DNA from 2 places in the Pantoea sp. X-Soil-OKNW-556 genome. Region 2 is predicted to be linked to the other one. Evidence: riboswitches for the same ligand, from Rfam matches in the RefSeq annotation. Region 2 holds a riboswitch; the other holds the start of a gene.
The links. Region 2 has a riboswitch for thiamine pyrophosphate ahead of AC6I8T_RS23005 (FAD-dependent oxidoreductase). Riboswitches for the same ligand answer to the same signal wherever they lie in the genome.
Positions count from the first base shown of each region.

Region 1 (7,261 bases), on a different replicon from region 2:
CCCGTCCCGCTCAACGCCCGGTGGAGATCACCCAGTGGGAATCGGTGCTGGAGCTGCTCAGCAGTCGCATCGAGGGGGACGTGATCCAACTGGGCAGTGGCATCCCGGATCTGACGCAGCCAACGCTGAAACCGCTGTGGAAAATCCAGAGTCGTATGGCGCAGAAGCAGGATATCAACCTGCTGAGCTACGACACCCTGTTGGGCCTGACATCGTTGCGGGAACAAATCGCACGCCTGACGATTGATAGCGGTTGCCAGCTTAGCGCTGACGACATTGTGGTGACCACCGGTTGCCACGAAGCATTGTCGGTTTCTATCCGCGCCGTTTGTCAGCCAGGGGATATCATTGCGGTGGAATCGCCCACGTTCCACGGCACCATGCAAACCCTACGCGGTTTTGGTATTCGCGCCATTGAGATCCCGACCGACTCGGTGACGGGTATCAGCCTTGAAGCGCTGGAGCTGGCGTTCGAACAGTGGCCCATTAAAGCGGTGGTGGTGGTACCTAACTGTAATAATCCGTTGGGTTTTATCATGCCGGAAGCGCGTAAACGGGCGCTACTGACGTTGGCACAACGCTTCGACGCCGCCATCATCGAAGATGATGTGTATGGAGAGCTGGCGTGGGAGTATCCGCGCCCCATCAGTATTAAGTCGCTGGATATGGATGGGCGAGTGCTGCTGTGCAGCTCGTTTTCCAAAACGCTCTCGCCTGGCCTGCGTGTCGGCTGGGTTGCACCGGGGCGTTATCGCGAACGGGTGCTGCACATGAAATATATCGGCACCGGATCTTCCGCGACCATGACGCAGCATGTGGTGGCGGAGTTTATTCGTCTGGGTCATTACGGGCCGCACTTGCGGCGTATGCGCCAGGTTTATCAACGCAATTACGAGACCTTTAGCTGCTGGGTACGCCACTATTTCCCGTGTGGTATTTGTGTGTCACGCCCACAGGGTAGCTTTCTGATGTGGATCGAACTGCCGGAAGCCTTCGACGCGGTGCGCCTCAACACGGAACTCCGCGCCTCGAAGATTCAGGTGGCGGTGGGCTCGCTGTTTTCCGCATCGGGTAAGTATCGCAACTGCCTGCGTCTCAACTATGCGCTACCGATTACCGATGCCACCGAACAGGCGATTGCGCTGGTGGGTGCTGCGATTGAACGCGCGATGTTGGTCTGCGCCTGATCGGTAGCGGCGCGATTTATCGCGCAATTTAGTGCGCAATAAATCGCGTCGTCAGCCGTGTTTTACGCCGTGACGGTGGGTTCCGTCAGCGCCAGCAACTCTCGCGTGGCCGCCAGCCAGTCGGGTGCCTGAGTGATGGCGCTAACCACCGCGATGCTACCCACGCCGGTCGCCAGCACCTCTGGTGCGCGCGCCAACGAAATACCGCCAATGGCTACCGTTGAAATGCCTTCCAGCCGCGCCAGATGACGTGTTAACTCTGCAATGCCTTGCGGTTCTGATGGCATCTCTTTAGTTTGTGTCGGGAAAATATGCCCCAGCGCGATATAGGAGGGGCGCAGCGCCAGCGCCCGATCCAGTTCGGCATCATCATGGGTGGATAAGCCGAGGCGCAAGCCCGCCTGACGAATTGCCTCCAAATCGGCCACATCCAGATCTTCCTGGCCGAGATGCACGCCATAGGCGTTGTAGCGAATTGCCAGGCGCCAGTAATCATTGATAAACAGGCGGGCGCGATATTGTTTGCCGAGTGCGATAGCCTCCCGCACCGCCTCTTCCACTTCATGATCTTCGCAATCTTTAATACGCAGCTGAATGGTGCGTACTCCCGCTTCCAGCAAACGGGCAATCCACTCAACGCTATCGACAACCGGGTAAAGTCCTAAACGTGGGGCGGTACTGGGGAAGGCGGCGGTCATACATTTTCCTCTTTCAGGGCATCGGCGGCATGATAAAGCTCACCGCCACGGCTACGGAAGGCATCTGACATCTGCGCCATCCCGATTTCAATCGGCTGGGCTTCCGCCTGCTGACGGGCGGCAAAGTCACGCACTTCCTGGGTGATTTTCATGGAGCAGAATTTCGGGCCGCACATGGAACAAAAATGTGCCACTTTGCCCGACTCCTGCGGCAGTGTCTCATCGTGATAAGCGCGCGCGGTATGTGGGTCGAGCGCCAGATTGAACTGGTCCTCCCAGCGAAACTCAAATCGCGCTTTCGACATGGCGTTATCGCGGATCTGGGCGCCAGGATGGCCCTTCGCCAGATCGGCGGCATGAGCGGCAATTTTATAGGTGATCAATCCCTGTTTCACATCTTCCTTATTCGGCAAACCCAGATGTTCTTTCGGGGTGACGTAGCACAGCATCGCACAGCCGAACCAGCCAATCATCGCGGCACCGATGCCAGAAGTGAAATGATCGTAGCCGGGGGCGATATCGGTGGTCAGTGGGCCGAGGGTATAGAACGGGGCTTCGTGACAATGTTCCAGTTGTTCGGTCATATTGCGGCGAATCATCTGCATCGGCACATGCCCCGGACCTTCGATCATCACCTGCACATCATATTCCCAGGCGATTTTGGTCAGCTCACCCAGCGTATGTAGCTCGGCAAACTGCGCTTCATCGTTGGCATCCTGAATCGAACCCGGACGCAGTCCATCACCCAGCGACAGAGCAACATCATAGGCAGCACAGATTTCGCAAATCTCACGGAAGTGCAGATACAGGAAACTCTCCTGATGGTGCGACAAACACCACTTCGCCATGATTGAACCGCCACGCGAAACGATGCCGGTCAGACGTTTCGCCGTCATCGGCACATAACGCAGCAGCACGCCGGCGTGGATGGTGAAGTAGTCAACGCCTTGTTCGGCTTGCTCCAGCAAGGTGTCGCGGAAGATTTCCCAATTCAGATCTTCCGCGATGCCGTTTACCTTCTCCAGCGCCTGATAAATCGGTACGGTGCCAATCGGCACCGGGCTGTTACGCAAAATCCACTCGCGTGTTTCATGGATATAACGGCCGGTCGAGAGATCCATCACCGTGTCAGCCCCCCAGCGTGTCGACCACACCAGTTTCTCCACTTCCTCTTCAATTGAGGAGCTGACCGCCGAGTTGCCGATGTTGGCATTCACTTTGACCAGAAAATTGCGGCCAATGATCATCGGCTCAGATTCAGGGTGGTTAATGTTGGATGGGATGATGGCTCGCCCTGCGGCGACTTCCTGACGCACGAACTCGGCGGTGATATTTTCCGGCAGATGCGCACCAAAGCTATGGCCAGGATGTTGTTGTAGCAACACTTCGCCACGGATGCGCTCGCGCCCCATGTTTTCACGAAGTGCAATAAACTCCATTTCCGGGGTAATGACGCCCTGACGCGCATAATGCAACTGGGTAACACGGCGGCCTGCTTTGGCACGTCGCGGTTGGGGCAGATGTTCAAAACGCAGGTGATCCAGCCCCTCATCTGCCAGGCGTTGCTGTGTATAGCTGGAGCTGAGCTGGTCGATGGTTTCACTGTCGCCGCGTTCCGCGATCCAGTTGGCGCGCAGTTTGCTCAACCCCCGATGAACATCAATCGATGCATGCGGATCGCCGTAAGCCCCGGCCGTGTCATATATCGGCACCGGTTCGTTGGCTTCGTATTGCGGATTATCTTTACTGCCGCCGGTCAGGGTCGGGCTGAGCTGAATCTCACGCATCGGCACACGAATATCATCACGACTGCCGGTGATCCAGATACGTTTAGAATTGGGGAAGGCAGTGCCCTGGAGGGAATCAATAAATTCCTGCGCCTGGGCGCGTTGTTCACGACGAGAAGTTTTTACAACAGACATAGCAAGTTTCCTGTAAATGATGGAAGTTGCTTGTCCGGAGTCCGGAAGGAGTAACAGAAACGGCGCGCGCACCGGCTGTGATATTTACTCTTGTTCCCTTCGCAGGTACTAACCTGATCAGGTTCCGCGGATCCCGAATTAACGGTCTCAGCCCAAAATGGGCACTCCGACAAGAAAATATTTACGGTGTTAAACCGTAAAATAAAAAAGCCCTCGTAGCATAGAAGGGCTTTTTACGAATAACAAGTCTTTTACAAATGCGGGCGGCTAAGCAGGGCGGGCGATGATGCTTTCATTCGCTACCGGCGTATGCGCCAGCTGATTGTCCCATGCCAGATGCACCAGCTTATCTTCCAGCGTAAAACGCGACTCCAGCACTTCACCCACTTCAGACAGCGCCTGCTGGAAGGTGACGCAGTTGTCATCGGTGATGGCCTGTTGAAGATGGCCGTCATACAGTTGCATCATTCGTTCGGTATTGGCTTCCAGTGACGGGTAGATTTGCGCGGCGGCGATCATCGGGCTGTCACCTTGCATCTCACTGATAATATGTTCATAAATGCTGAAATGGCCGGCGGAGAGATAATCCACCAGGTTATGACAAAAGGCATCCAGCGCCTGTTCGTCCAGGGCACTCAACGCATCTTTTTTGGGCTTCATGCCAACCAACTGGTAGTAAGTCACAAGTAGCTGACGACGCGCGTGTAGCCATGAATCGACCAATTCGTTACCGCGGCCTACACGCTCGGTCAGGTCATCTAACTGAGTAAGCATACAAGGCTCCATGTGGGTTATAGTGGTTCATTCTGCGAATAGACGCTAAGGATGACGATTTAAATGCAACGTGAGATCTCAAGCGTAGACGCTGGCTGGTGGATTGTCAGCCATGAACAAAAACTTTGGCTGCCACAGGGTGAGCTGCCGCACGGGACGGCGGAACAATTCGATCTGGCGGGCAGCAGCGGCATGGTGATTGGCGAATGGCAGGGTGAAAACGTCTGGCTGGTGCGTGAATCACGTTCTGACAATATGGGCTCAGTACGCCAGTTGATTGACGAAGATGTCGGCCTGTTCCAGCTTGCCGGGCGTGGCGTGCAACTGGCGGAATTCTTTCGTTCGCATCGCTGGTGCGGCTATTGCGGCCACGAAATGCATTTGAGCAAACGTGAGTTTGCTTGCCTGTGCGGTCACTGCCGTGAACGCTATTATCCGCAAATCGCGCCCTGCATCATTGTGGCGATTCGGCGCGGAGATGAGATCCTGCTGGCGAACCACGCAAAGCATCGTAACAACGTCTACACCGTACTGGCCGGTTTTGTTGAAGTGGGGGAAACCCTCGAACAGGCAGTGGCGCGTGAGGTGATGGAAGAGAGCAATGTACGAGTGAAAAACGTACGTTACGTCACCTCACAACCCTGGCCATTCCCCCATTCGCTGATGATGGCCTATATGGCGGAATACGATGGCGGGGAGCTACAGCATGACGGCAAAGAACTGCTGGATGCCGGCTGGTTCCGCTACGATGCGTTACCTTTATTACCGCCGCCGGGTACCGTCGCGCGACGTCTGATTGAAGATACCGTTGCCCACTGTCGCGCCAGCGCGCTGTGAAAATGCTACACTGGCGCCCTGTCAGTGAGAGAGCCAATTATGAGTGAACTGAAGAACGATCGTTATCTGCGCGCCCTGTTACGTCAGCCGGTGGATGTCACCCCGGTTTGGATGATGCGACAAGCCGGGCGTTATCTGCCGGAATATAAAGCCACACGCGCCGAGGCCGGTGACTTTATGTCGCTGTGTAAAAATGCTGAGCTGGCCTGTGAAGTCACGCTGCAACCGCTGCGTCGCTATGCGCTGGATGCGGCAATCCTCTTCAGCGATATTCTCACCATCCCGGATGCCATGGGATTGGGCCTGTACTTTGAAACCGGTGAAGGCCCCCGTTTCTCTCACCCGATTACCAGCCGCGCTGACGTCGACAAACTGCCGGTACCTGACCCGGAGCAAGAGCTGGGTTATGTGATGAATGCGGTGCGCACCATTCGCCATAACCTGAAAGGCGAAGTGCCGCTGATCGGTTTCTCCGGTAGCCCGTGGACGCTGGCTACCTACATGGTTGAAGGGGGTAGCAGCAAGGCCTTCACCAAAATCAAAAAGATGATGTACGCCGAGCCACAAACGCTGCATGCGTTGCTGGATAAGCTGGCCGACAGCGTGATCCTCTATCTGAACGCGCAGATCAAAGCCGGTGCGCAGTCGATCATGGTGTTCGACACCTGGGGCGGCGTGCTGACCGGACGTGATTATCGCGAGTTCTCGCTTTACTACATGCACAAAATCGTTGATAGCGTGCTACATGAGAACGAAGGTCGCCGTGTGCCGATCACCCTGTTCACCAAAGGTGGCGGGCAATGGCTGGAAGCGATCGCGGAAACTGGCTGTGATGCGCTGGGCCTGGACTGGAGCACCGATATTGCCGATGCCCGTCGTCGCGTCGGCCACAAAGTGGCGTTGCAGGGCAATATGGACCCGTCAATGCTCTACGCCCCACCGGCCCGTATCGAGCAGGAAGTGGCTGGCATCCTTGAAGGGTTTGGCAAGGGTGAAGGCCACGTCTTCAATCTGGGCCACGGTATCCATCAGGATGTACCGCCAGAGCATGCCGGTGCCTTTGTTGAGGCGGTGCATCGTTTGTCACGTCCTTATCATCAGGGCTAGCGATGGATTTAGCGGCGCTACGCACGGAACAGCAACAGCGCGCAGCTGACGTGGTGCGGCAGGACGATTTTGAGGTGCTGCCGCCCCGTTTGATTGCCGGTGCCGATGTCGGGTTTGAACAGGGCGGGGAAGTGACGCGCGCCGCGCTGGTGATTCTTGAGTACCCCTCGTTGCAACTGGTGGAGCATCAGATTGCCCGCATCAGCACCACCATGCCCTATATCCCCGGTTTTTTATCATTCCGCGAAGTGCCCGCTCTATTAGCTGCCTGGCAACAACTCCAGCATCAACCGGACCTGTTATTTGTCGATGGGCATGGCATCTCGCATCCGCGTCGGCTCGGTGTGGCGGCGCATTTTGGCTTGCTGGTGGATGTACCGACCATTGGTGTGGCAAAGCGGCGCCTGTGTGGCCAGTTTGATACGCTGGATGAAGCGCCGGGCAGCCGTCAGCCGTTGCTGGATAAAGGCGAGCAGTTGGGTTGGGTGTGGCGCAGCAAGGCGCGCTGCAACCCACTTTTTATCTCCACCGGCCATCGTGTCAGTACCGACAGCGCATTGCAGTGGGTGGAAAATTGCATGGCGGGTTATCGCCTGCCTGAGCCGACACGCTGGGCCGATGCGGTAGCTTCTGGTCGTCCGGCCTTTCTGCGCAGGCAAAATGCGCGTTAACGCTGTTTGCGCGCGGCTTTTGCGGTACACTGCCGCCAGCTAAATTATTGAGAGCAAGTTTGATG
Region 1 covers NZ_AP035990.1:277,980-285,240, forward strand. Annotated here, with positions in the region: gene AC6I8T_RS01235 (aminotransferase-like domain-containing protein) at 1-1,187, shown strand, start outside; gene thiE (thiamine phosphate synthase) at 1,250-1,885, opposite strand; gene thiC (phosphomethylpyrimidine synthase ThiC) at 1,882-3,807, opposite strand; TPP riboswitch at 3,885-3,986, opposite strand; gene AC6I8T_RS01250 (Rsd/AlgQ family anti-sigma factor) at 4,075-4,581, opposite strand; gene nudC (NAD(+) diphosphatase) at 4,645-5,418, shown strand; gene hemE (uroporphyrinogen decarboxylase) at 5,458-6,525, shown strand; gene nfi (deoxyribonuclease V) at 6,528-7,196, shown strand; gene AC6I8T_RS01270 (YjaG family protein) at 7,259-7,261, shown strand, end outside.
Region 1: linked by a shared signal. The riboswitch ahead of thiC (phosphomethylpyrimidine synthase ThiC) and the one ahead of AC6I8T_RS23005 (FAD-dependent oxidoreductase) in region 2 are both predicted to bind thiamine pyrophosphate.

Region 2 (7,261 bases):
AGCATCACGCGCATTTTAGCGCCAGCAGCCCGGTGGCGATCTCCACTGCCGGTATTGTCACACCGGATAGCGGTGAAATCTTTGCCAGCAATATTCCGGCCTTTCATCAACGTAAACTGGCGCAGGAGTTGAGCGTTGAATTGCAACGTCAGGTAGTGGTGCATAACGACGCTGATTGTTTCACCCTGGCGGAAGCCTTAGCCGGGGCGGGAAAGGGGCATAAGGTGGTGTTTGGTGCCATCCTGGGTTCTGGCGTGGGTGGTGGTCTGGTGGCTGATGGCCGCATTATCATCGGGCAAAATGGTTTAACCGGTGAATGGGGACATGGCCCGATCGCCCTGACCGAGGTAGAAATTGCCGGTGAGTGGCATCGCCTGCCCCGTTTGTCCTGTCCCTGTGGACAAAAAGGGTGTCTGGATAGCTGGGGCGGTGCTCGCGGCATGGAGAATCTGCACCGGGTGTTGCATGGCGAAATGGCGACCAGTATCGATATTATCGCGCGCTGGCAACAACAGGAGGCGCTGGCGGAGAAAACCATCAGCGCCTGGTTGCAACTGGTGGGGCAACCGCTGGCGTACTGTATCAATATGACCGGCGCATCGGTGGTGGTGGTCGGCGGCGGGCTGGCATCTGTGACGCCATTGATTGCTGCGCTGGATGACGTGGTGCAAGGGTATGTGTTGCGCCGTAGCACCCAGCCGCTGGTGGTGCCGGGACGCTTTGCCCATGATGGCGGGATGCGGGGCGCGGCGCTGCTGGCAAAGCAAACGCGATGATATTCGTAGCGGCGCGATTTATCGCGCATTCAGTCCGCGTTCATGATGTCAAAGGCGCGCGATAAATCGCGCCGCTACGGAATATAGCTACGTTTAAGCCAGCTTCTGCTGCAAAAACGCCATAAAAACCCGGTTCACCTCACTACGCTGACGATGCTGCGGATACAACGCATTCAGGCTCAACGAAGAAGGGTGCCAGTCATCCAGCACCGTCACTAAATCGCCACTGGCGAGGGCAGGAGCGACGATAAATTCAGGTAACAGAATCAGTCCCAGCCCGGCCATCGCTGCATCGCGCAGCATCTCCCCGTTGTTGCTGACCATCGGTCCCTGCACGTTAATCACCTCACGCTGTTCACCCCGGAACAGTTCCCAGCCGGTCTGGCTCTCGCGACCATAGCGCAGACAGGCGTGATCGAGCAGATCGTCAGGTTTACGTGGTGCATCGGCTCCTTGCAGGTAGCGCGGGCTGGCACAAATCACCCGGCGAAACTCACCCAACTTTTTGGCAATCAGGGTGGAGTCGGGCAGGGTCCCGATGCGAATCGCCATATCAAAACCTTCGCCAATCATATCGACATAGCGGTCTGCCAGCTCCACCTGGAATTGCAACGCCGGATGCAGGCTGAGGAATTCAGCGATATAGGGCGAAAGATGGCTGATACCAAATGACATCGGCACGCTCAGACGGAAACTGCCCTGGAGCACCTGACGGCGTCCGGATACCGCCAACTCCGCTTCCTGCACATCATCCAGAATGCGCTGCGCATGGCGGGCAAACAGCTGGCCGTTATCTGTCACCGACAACTTGCGCGTGTTGCGATTGAGCAGGCGCGCCCCGAGTGACTCCTCCAGCGCGGCTATGCGGCGGCTGACATATTGTTTGGAAAGCATCAACTGCTCGGCAGCCGCAGTGAAGTTACCGGCTTTAATTACGGCGACATAAATGCGCAGGTCATCTATCTGCATATTGTCCACTTATTGGTGACAGTCATTGTCAATGCAACGCATTGTTGGGCGTTTCAGTTTACGTATACTGAGTCCCATCAGGAAGCGAAATCGTCTTCCACCAACAAATTTGAGGAGCAGACCATGATTGAACAACGATTGTCAGCCCAGCGCGGCCTTGGTGACCACGGCTGGTTGCATTCACGCCATACCTTCTCGTTCGCTAACTACTGGGACCCGAAACAAACCGGTTTCTCAGATTTGCTGGTGATTAACGATGACCAGGTGGCACCGGGTCGTGGTTTTGGTGCGCATCCGCACAGCAACATGGAGATTATCTCTTATGTGCTGGAAGGCGCGCTGGAGCATAAAGACTCTATGGGCACCGGTTCAGTGATTGTCCCCGGTGACGTGCAGTTGATGAGCGCCGGTAACGGTGTGACGCACAGCGAGTTTAACCACTCTAAAGCGGAAAACGTGCATTTCCTGCAAATCTGGATCGTACCGGCAGAACGCGGCACCCAGCCTGGCTACCAGCAGATTTCGGTGGCTGAAGGTGACAAACGTGGTCAGCTGCGTCTGATTGTATCGCCCGAGGGTGATGCCGGTTCGCTGAGTATCCGCCAGGATATCCGTATCTATGCCGGATTGTTTGATGGTGCCGAGCAGCAGACCCTGGCGCTGGATGCCGACCGCTATGCTTACATCCATGTGGCGCGCGGCAGCATCGAAGTGAACGGTGTGGTGTTTAACGCCGGAGACGGTGCGCGCGTACGTAACGAAACCGCGCTGCAATTCGCTAACGGCAAAGATGCGGAAGTATTGGTGTTTGATCTGCGTCCGCTGGAAGTGAATCATCCTCAGCGTTAAGTTATAAAGGGGAGGCCTGATGGCCTCCTCTGTTCTCATTTGCGCGATAAATCGCGCCGCTACATAGGTGCAAAATTTTATCGCTTATAACAACGATGCCGGTGCTACCGGTTTACCGGTTTTCAACGATGCCAGCGCCGCATCAGCCAGCAGCAGGGCCTGCAAGCCATCATTCCCACTCGGGTATTCTCCTTCCCCTTTTGCCAGTGCCTCAATAAAGGTCGCTAACTCGTTGCGATAGGCTTCGGCGTAGCGTTGCAGGAAAAAGTGCTGCGGTTTTTGCGCCACGACCCCCATCGCCACCGATTTCACCAACTGACTTTCCAGTTGATTGGTCACTGCTAACATCCCCTCGCTACCGTGGACCTCAATGCGTTGATCGTAACCATAGCTGGCGCGACGGCTGTTGGTGATCACCGCCATTTTGCCGCTGGCACAGGTCAGGGTGACCACGGCGGTATCGACATCGCCTGCCGCTTTGATTTGGGGATCAACCAACGCTGAAGCGGAGGCATATACCGAGACGGGTTCCTCATCCAGTAACCAGCGTGCCATATCAAAATCGTGAATCGTCATATCGCGGAACAAGCCACCGGAGACTTTCACGTATTCCGGCGGTGGTGCACCCGGATCGCGCGAGCTGATGGTCACCAGCTCGGTGCTGCCAATCTCCCCGGCGCGCAGGCTGGATTGCAGGTGTGCCATGCTGGGATCAAAACGGCGGTTAAAACCAATCATCAACGGCACACCTGCTTCCCGCACCGTGGCAAGGCAGCTTTGCACGCGCGCCAGGCTGAGATCGACCGGTTTTTCACAGAAGATGGCTTTGTTCGCTCTCGCGGCGGCTTCAATCAAATCGGCATGAGTGTTGGTGGCACTGCAAATCGCCACCAGATCGATGCTGCTGTCTGCCAGGATGGTGGCGAGGTCGGCAACTGTCGCGCCATACTTCTCGGCCAACGCTGTCGCTGCCGGAGCATAGACATCCATAACATACGCCAGCCGACACTGCGGATGGGCGGCGATATTTCCTGCGTGGATCTGGCCGATACGACCGGCACCCAATAAAGCGACATTCAGCATTGGTTATTCCTCGGGGGTAGAAAGGTTGTGGCGTTATTAATCGATGCGGGTGCAGATCAAGTCAAAACAAAGCCCCGGCGGCGTGATGAATTGATGAGGTAGATCACAGGCTTTTTTGATGTAACTAACATCAAATGTGAATAATTACTTGTATTTCATGCGCTTGATGGATTTGGCTTTTTGCCAGGATGTACGGATACTGATTGCCTGTGAGGTAGATGACATCAGGACATGCCATGAAGCAACATCACTGGAAATCGCCGTCGATCAAACAAATCGCGCAGGAAGCTGCCGTCAGTCCCGCCACCGTTGACCGGGTGCTGAATGGTCGCGAAGGCGTAAGGGAAGTGACGCGCAAAAAAGTGGCAGACGCGATGCAGCGGCTGGGATTGAACGCAGATACCGGCAACCCGAGTGCTAACAGAACGCGCATTGCGATTATTTGCGAATCCGGTTCCAGTTTTCTCCATCAGGTGGAGCAACAGGTACGCGCTGCTATCAATGATTATCCCCAGCTCCATTTCAGCCTCGATAGCGTGCCGAACGTGCAATTCAATGCCGAACGCTTCAGCCAACTGATTACCCGGCGAGCCGCCACCAGTAGCGGCATCATCCTGGTGTGTCGCGATGAGGTAAAAATAAATCGTGCGGTTAAAGCGGCGATTGATGATGGGGTCCCGGTCATTTGTCTGACCAGCGATCTGCCCAATTCGCGGCGCAGCGCCTATGTGGGTATCGATCAGGTCGCTGCCGGAGCCACTGCGGGCTGGTTTATGGGCCGTATGCTGCCCGCACAGCAATCGGGCAATATTCTGCTGATTTGTAGTTCGACCTATCGTACCCAGGAGGAGCGTGAGATTGGCTTTCGCCGCGTGTTGCGCGAGGCATTCCCCTGGTTAACCATTCGTGATCGCGTCAACATTAACGACGAAGCGGAAACCGCGTATCTCAGCGTAAAAAAATGGCTGGAGCGGGGGAACCCGTTGGCAGGGATCTACAACACCGCAGGCGGTAACGAAGGGGTGGCGCGCGCGTTAACCGATTTTGGCGTACAGGATCAGGTGATATTTATCGGCCATGAATTGAGTGAAGCGAGCCGACTGCTGCTGGAGAACGGCACCCTGGATTTGGTGCTCGGCCATGATATTCGTCGGGAGATCGATCTGTGCCTCGCCCTGTTGCAACAGCCGGGCAGCGGTCAGTCGTTCAGTGACAGCAAAATTCCGCTGCTCACCTGGCATCGCTACTCTTATTTTGCCTGACGGCTCAGGGGCAGAACACCACCCACAAAATGATCACGCCGAATATACACACCAGAATGGCTGAAATGATTGAATCAGCACACATAATTTACCTGCCGGATTTCAGGATGAGGGGACGAGAATACGCGCAAATCATGGAGAAAAATGGATGAACCTGAAACAGGGAATTTTTAAAGGTTAGGCTTTGTTGCCGGGCTTACACTTGACGTAGCCTGGCGGCTGCAATACAAATAGACGCGTCGGGGGAGTCTCGCTCAAGAGACTGAGAGGCTAAAAGCGCACTGCGCGGCTTAGCGACCCTTTGAACCTGACCCAGTTGATACTGGCGTAGGAAGACTGACAGCCTGTCATTTCGGCTGTCTGACATCGGGACGTTTTTCCGTTGCGCGTGTCATTTCCCTCCTCCTGTATCCCGGGTCTCAGTGCGAAAACTGAGAGGCCGATGTGAATTCTCCCCTTTGTATTACGGAATACCCGCTATGAGCCGCTGGTCTGTACTCGGTGGCGGTGTTGCGGGCCTGTGTGTGGCGACCTTACTCGTCGAACGCGGTGAACAGCTTGAAGTGATTAGTGATGACACGCGTCAGCCCGCCTCCTGGTTTGCCGGGGGTATGCTCGCACCCTGGTGTGAAGCAGAAAGCGCACCACGCGCCGTCATTGAGCTGGGGCAGCACTCCGCAGCCTGGTGGCAACAACGCGTCAGTTGCGTTGAACATCAGGGCACGCTGGTGGTGGCACCACCACGCGACAGCCAGGAACTGAACCGCTTTGCCCGCATGACCGAACAACATCAATGGATTGATCCGGCAGACGTGGAGCCAGCCCTCGCCGGGCGCTTTGCCCGTGGTCTGTTTTTTGCGCAGGAGGGGCATCTCGATCCTCGCCTGGCACTGAATGAAATGCGTGAAAAGTTGCAGCAACGTGGGGTGGCTTTTCACCACGGGAAGCCGTCGGGGCAGGTGATTGACTGCCGGGGCATCCATGCGGCAACAGCGTTGCCAGGCCTGCGGGCGGTGCGTGGCGAGATGTTGATTTTACACAGCGATGAGGTGCGCTTCTCACGCCCGATTCGTCTGCTGCATCCGCGCTTTCCCTGCTATCTGGTGCCGCGTCGCGGCGGCCATTTTATGCTCGGTGCAACTATGGTCGAAAGCCATGATGCCAGCCCGATCAGCGCCCGTGCCATGATGGAGTTGCTGAGCGCGGCCTGGGCCATCCACCCGGCGTTGGCCGAAGCGCGTATTGTCGAAAGCGCCAGCGGTTTGCGTCCGGCGTATCCGGCAAATCTGCCGGAAATTCACTATCAAAACGGGACATTTTACCTTAACGGGATGTACCGCCACGGCTTCCTGCTGGCTCCGCTGATGGCGGAACAACTGATGCAGCGTTTAACTTCGGAACAACTTCATGAATATTCAGCTTAACGGTCGCCCGGTGCTGACGGCCGCCCGTACCCTGACCGAACTGCTGCGTGAGCAGCAGATTGACGTGGCCTGCGTGGCAACCGCCTACAACGGTACTTTTGTCCCCAAATCCCGCTACGACAGTCAGCAACTGGAAGAGGGTTGTCAGCTCGAAGTGTTATCACCGATGCAGGGGGGCTAATGATGTTTTATGGCTTTGAACCGCAATCCCGCTTTCTGCTTGGTACCGCAGGTTATCCCTCACCGGCAATTTTGCAGCAGGCGATTGCGGCTGGCGGCAGCGAGATCATTACTGTCAGTCTGCGGCGTGAAGGGGCCGCTGGGGCCGCCTTCCGTGAACTACTTGCGCAACTGGATGTACGCGTGCTGCCGAACACCGCCGGGTGCCACACGGTGCAGGAAGCCGTGACCACAGCGCAGATGGCGCGTGAATTGTTTAACACCCCGTGGATCAAGCTGGAGGTGATCGGCCATGCCGACACGCTACAACCTGATCCCTTCGCGCTGGTGGAAGCGGCACGCATCCTTTGCGCCGATGGCTTTCAGGTATTCCCCTACACCACTGAAGATTTGATCGTCGGTGAAAAATTGCTTGAAGCCGGCTGCGAAGTGCTGATGCCGTGGGGCGCACCCATCGGTTCCGGTCAGGGGCTACGTAACATTGATGGCCTGCGCGCGATGCGGGCCTGGTTCCGTGATGTTCCGTTAATTGTCGATGCGGGCATCGGTGCCCCCTCGCAGGCAGCACAGGCAATGGAGCTGGGTTTCGATGCCATTCTGCTCAATACCGCAGTGGCTAAAGCGGGTGACCCGGTGCGGATGGCAGGAGCCTTTCGCCAGGCGATCGAGGCAGGAAAAGCTGCCCATGACGGTGGCCTGATGGAGAAACGCGATATGG
Region 2 covers NZ_AP035991.1:502,939-510,199, reverse strand. Annotated here, with positions in the region: gene AC6I8T_RS23030 (ROK family protein) at 1-776, shown strand, start outside; gene AC6I8T_RS23025 (LysR family transcriptional regulator) at 870-1,745, opposite strand; gene AC6I8T_RS23020 (pirin family protein) at 1,869-2,594, shown strand; gene iolG (inositol 2-dehydrogenase) at 2,679-3,677, opposite strand; gene AC6I8T_RS23010 (LacI family DNA-binding transcriptional regulator) at 3,914-4,939, shown strand; TPP riboswitch at 5,171-5,290, shown strand; gene AC6I8T_RS23005 (FAD-dependent oxidoreductase) at 5,419-6,363, shown strand; gene thiS (sulfur carrier protein ThiS) at 6,347-6,544, shown strand; gene AC6I8T_RS22995 (thiazole synthase) at 6,547-7,261, shown strand, end outside.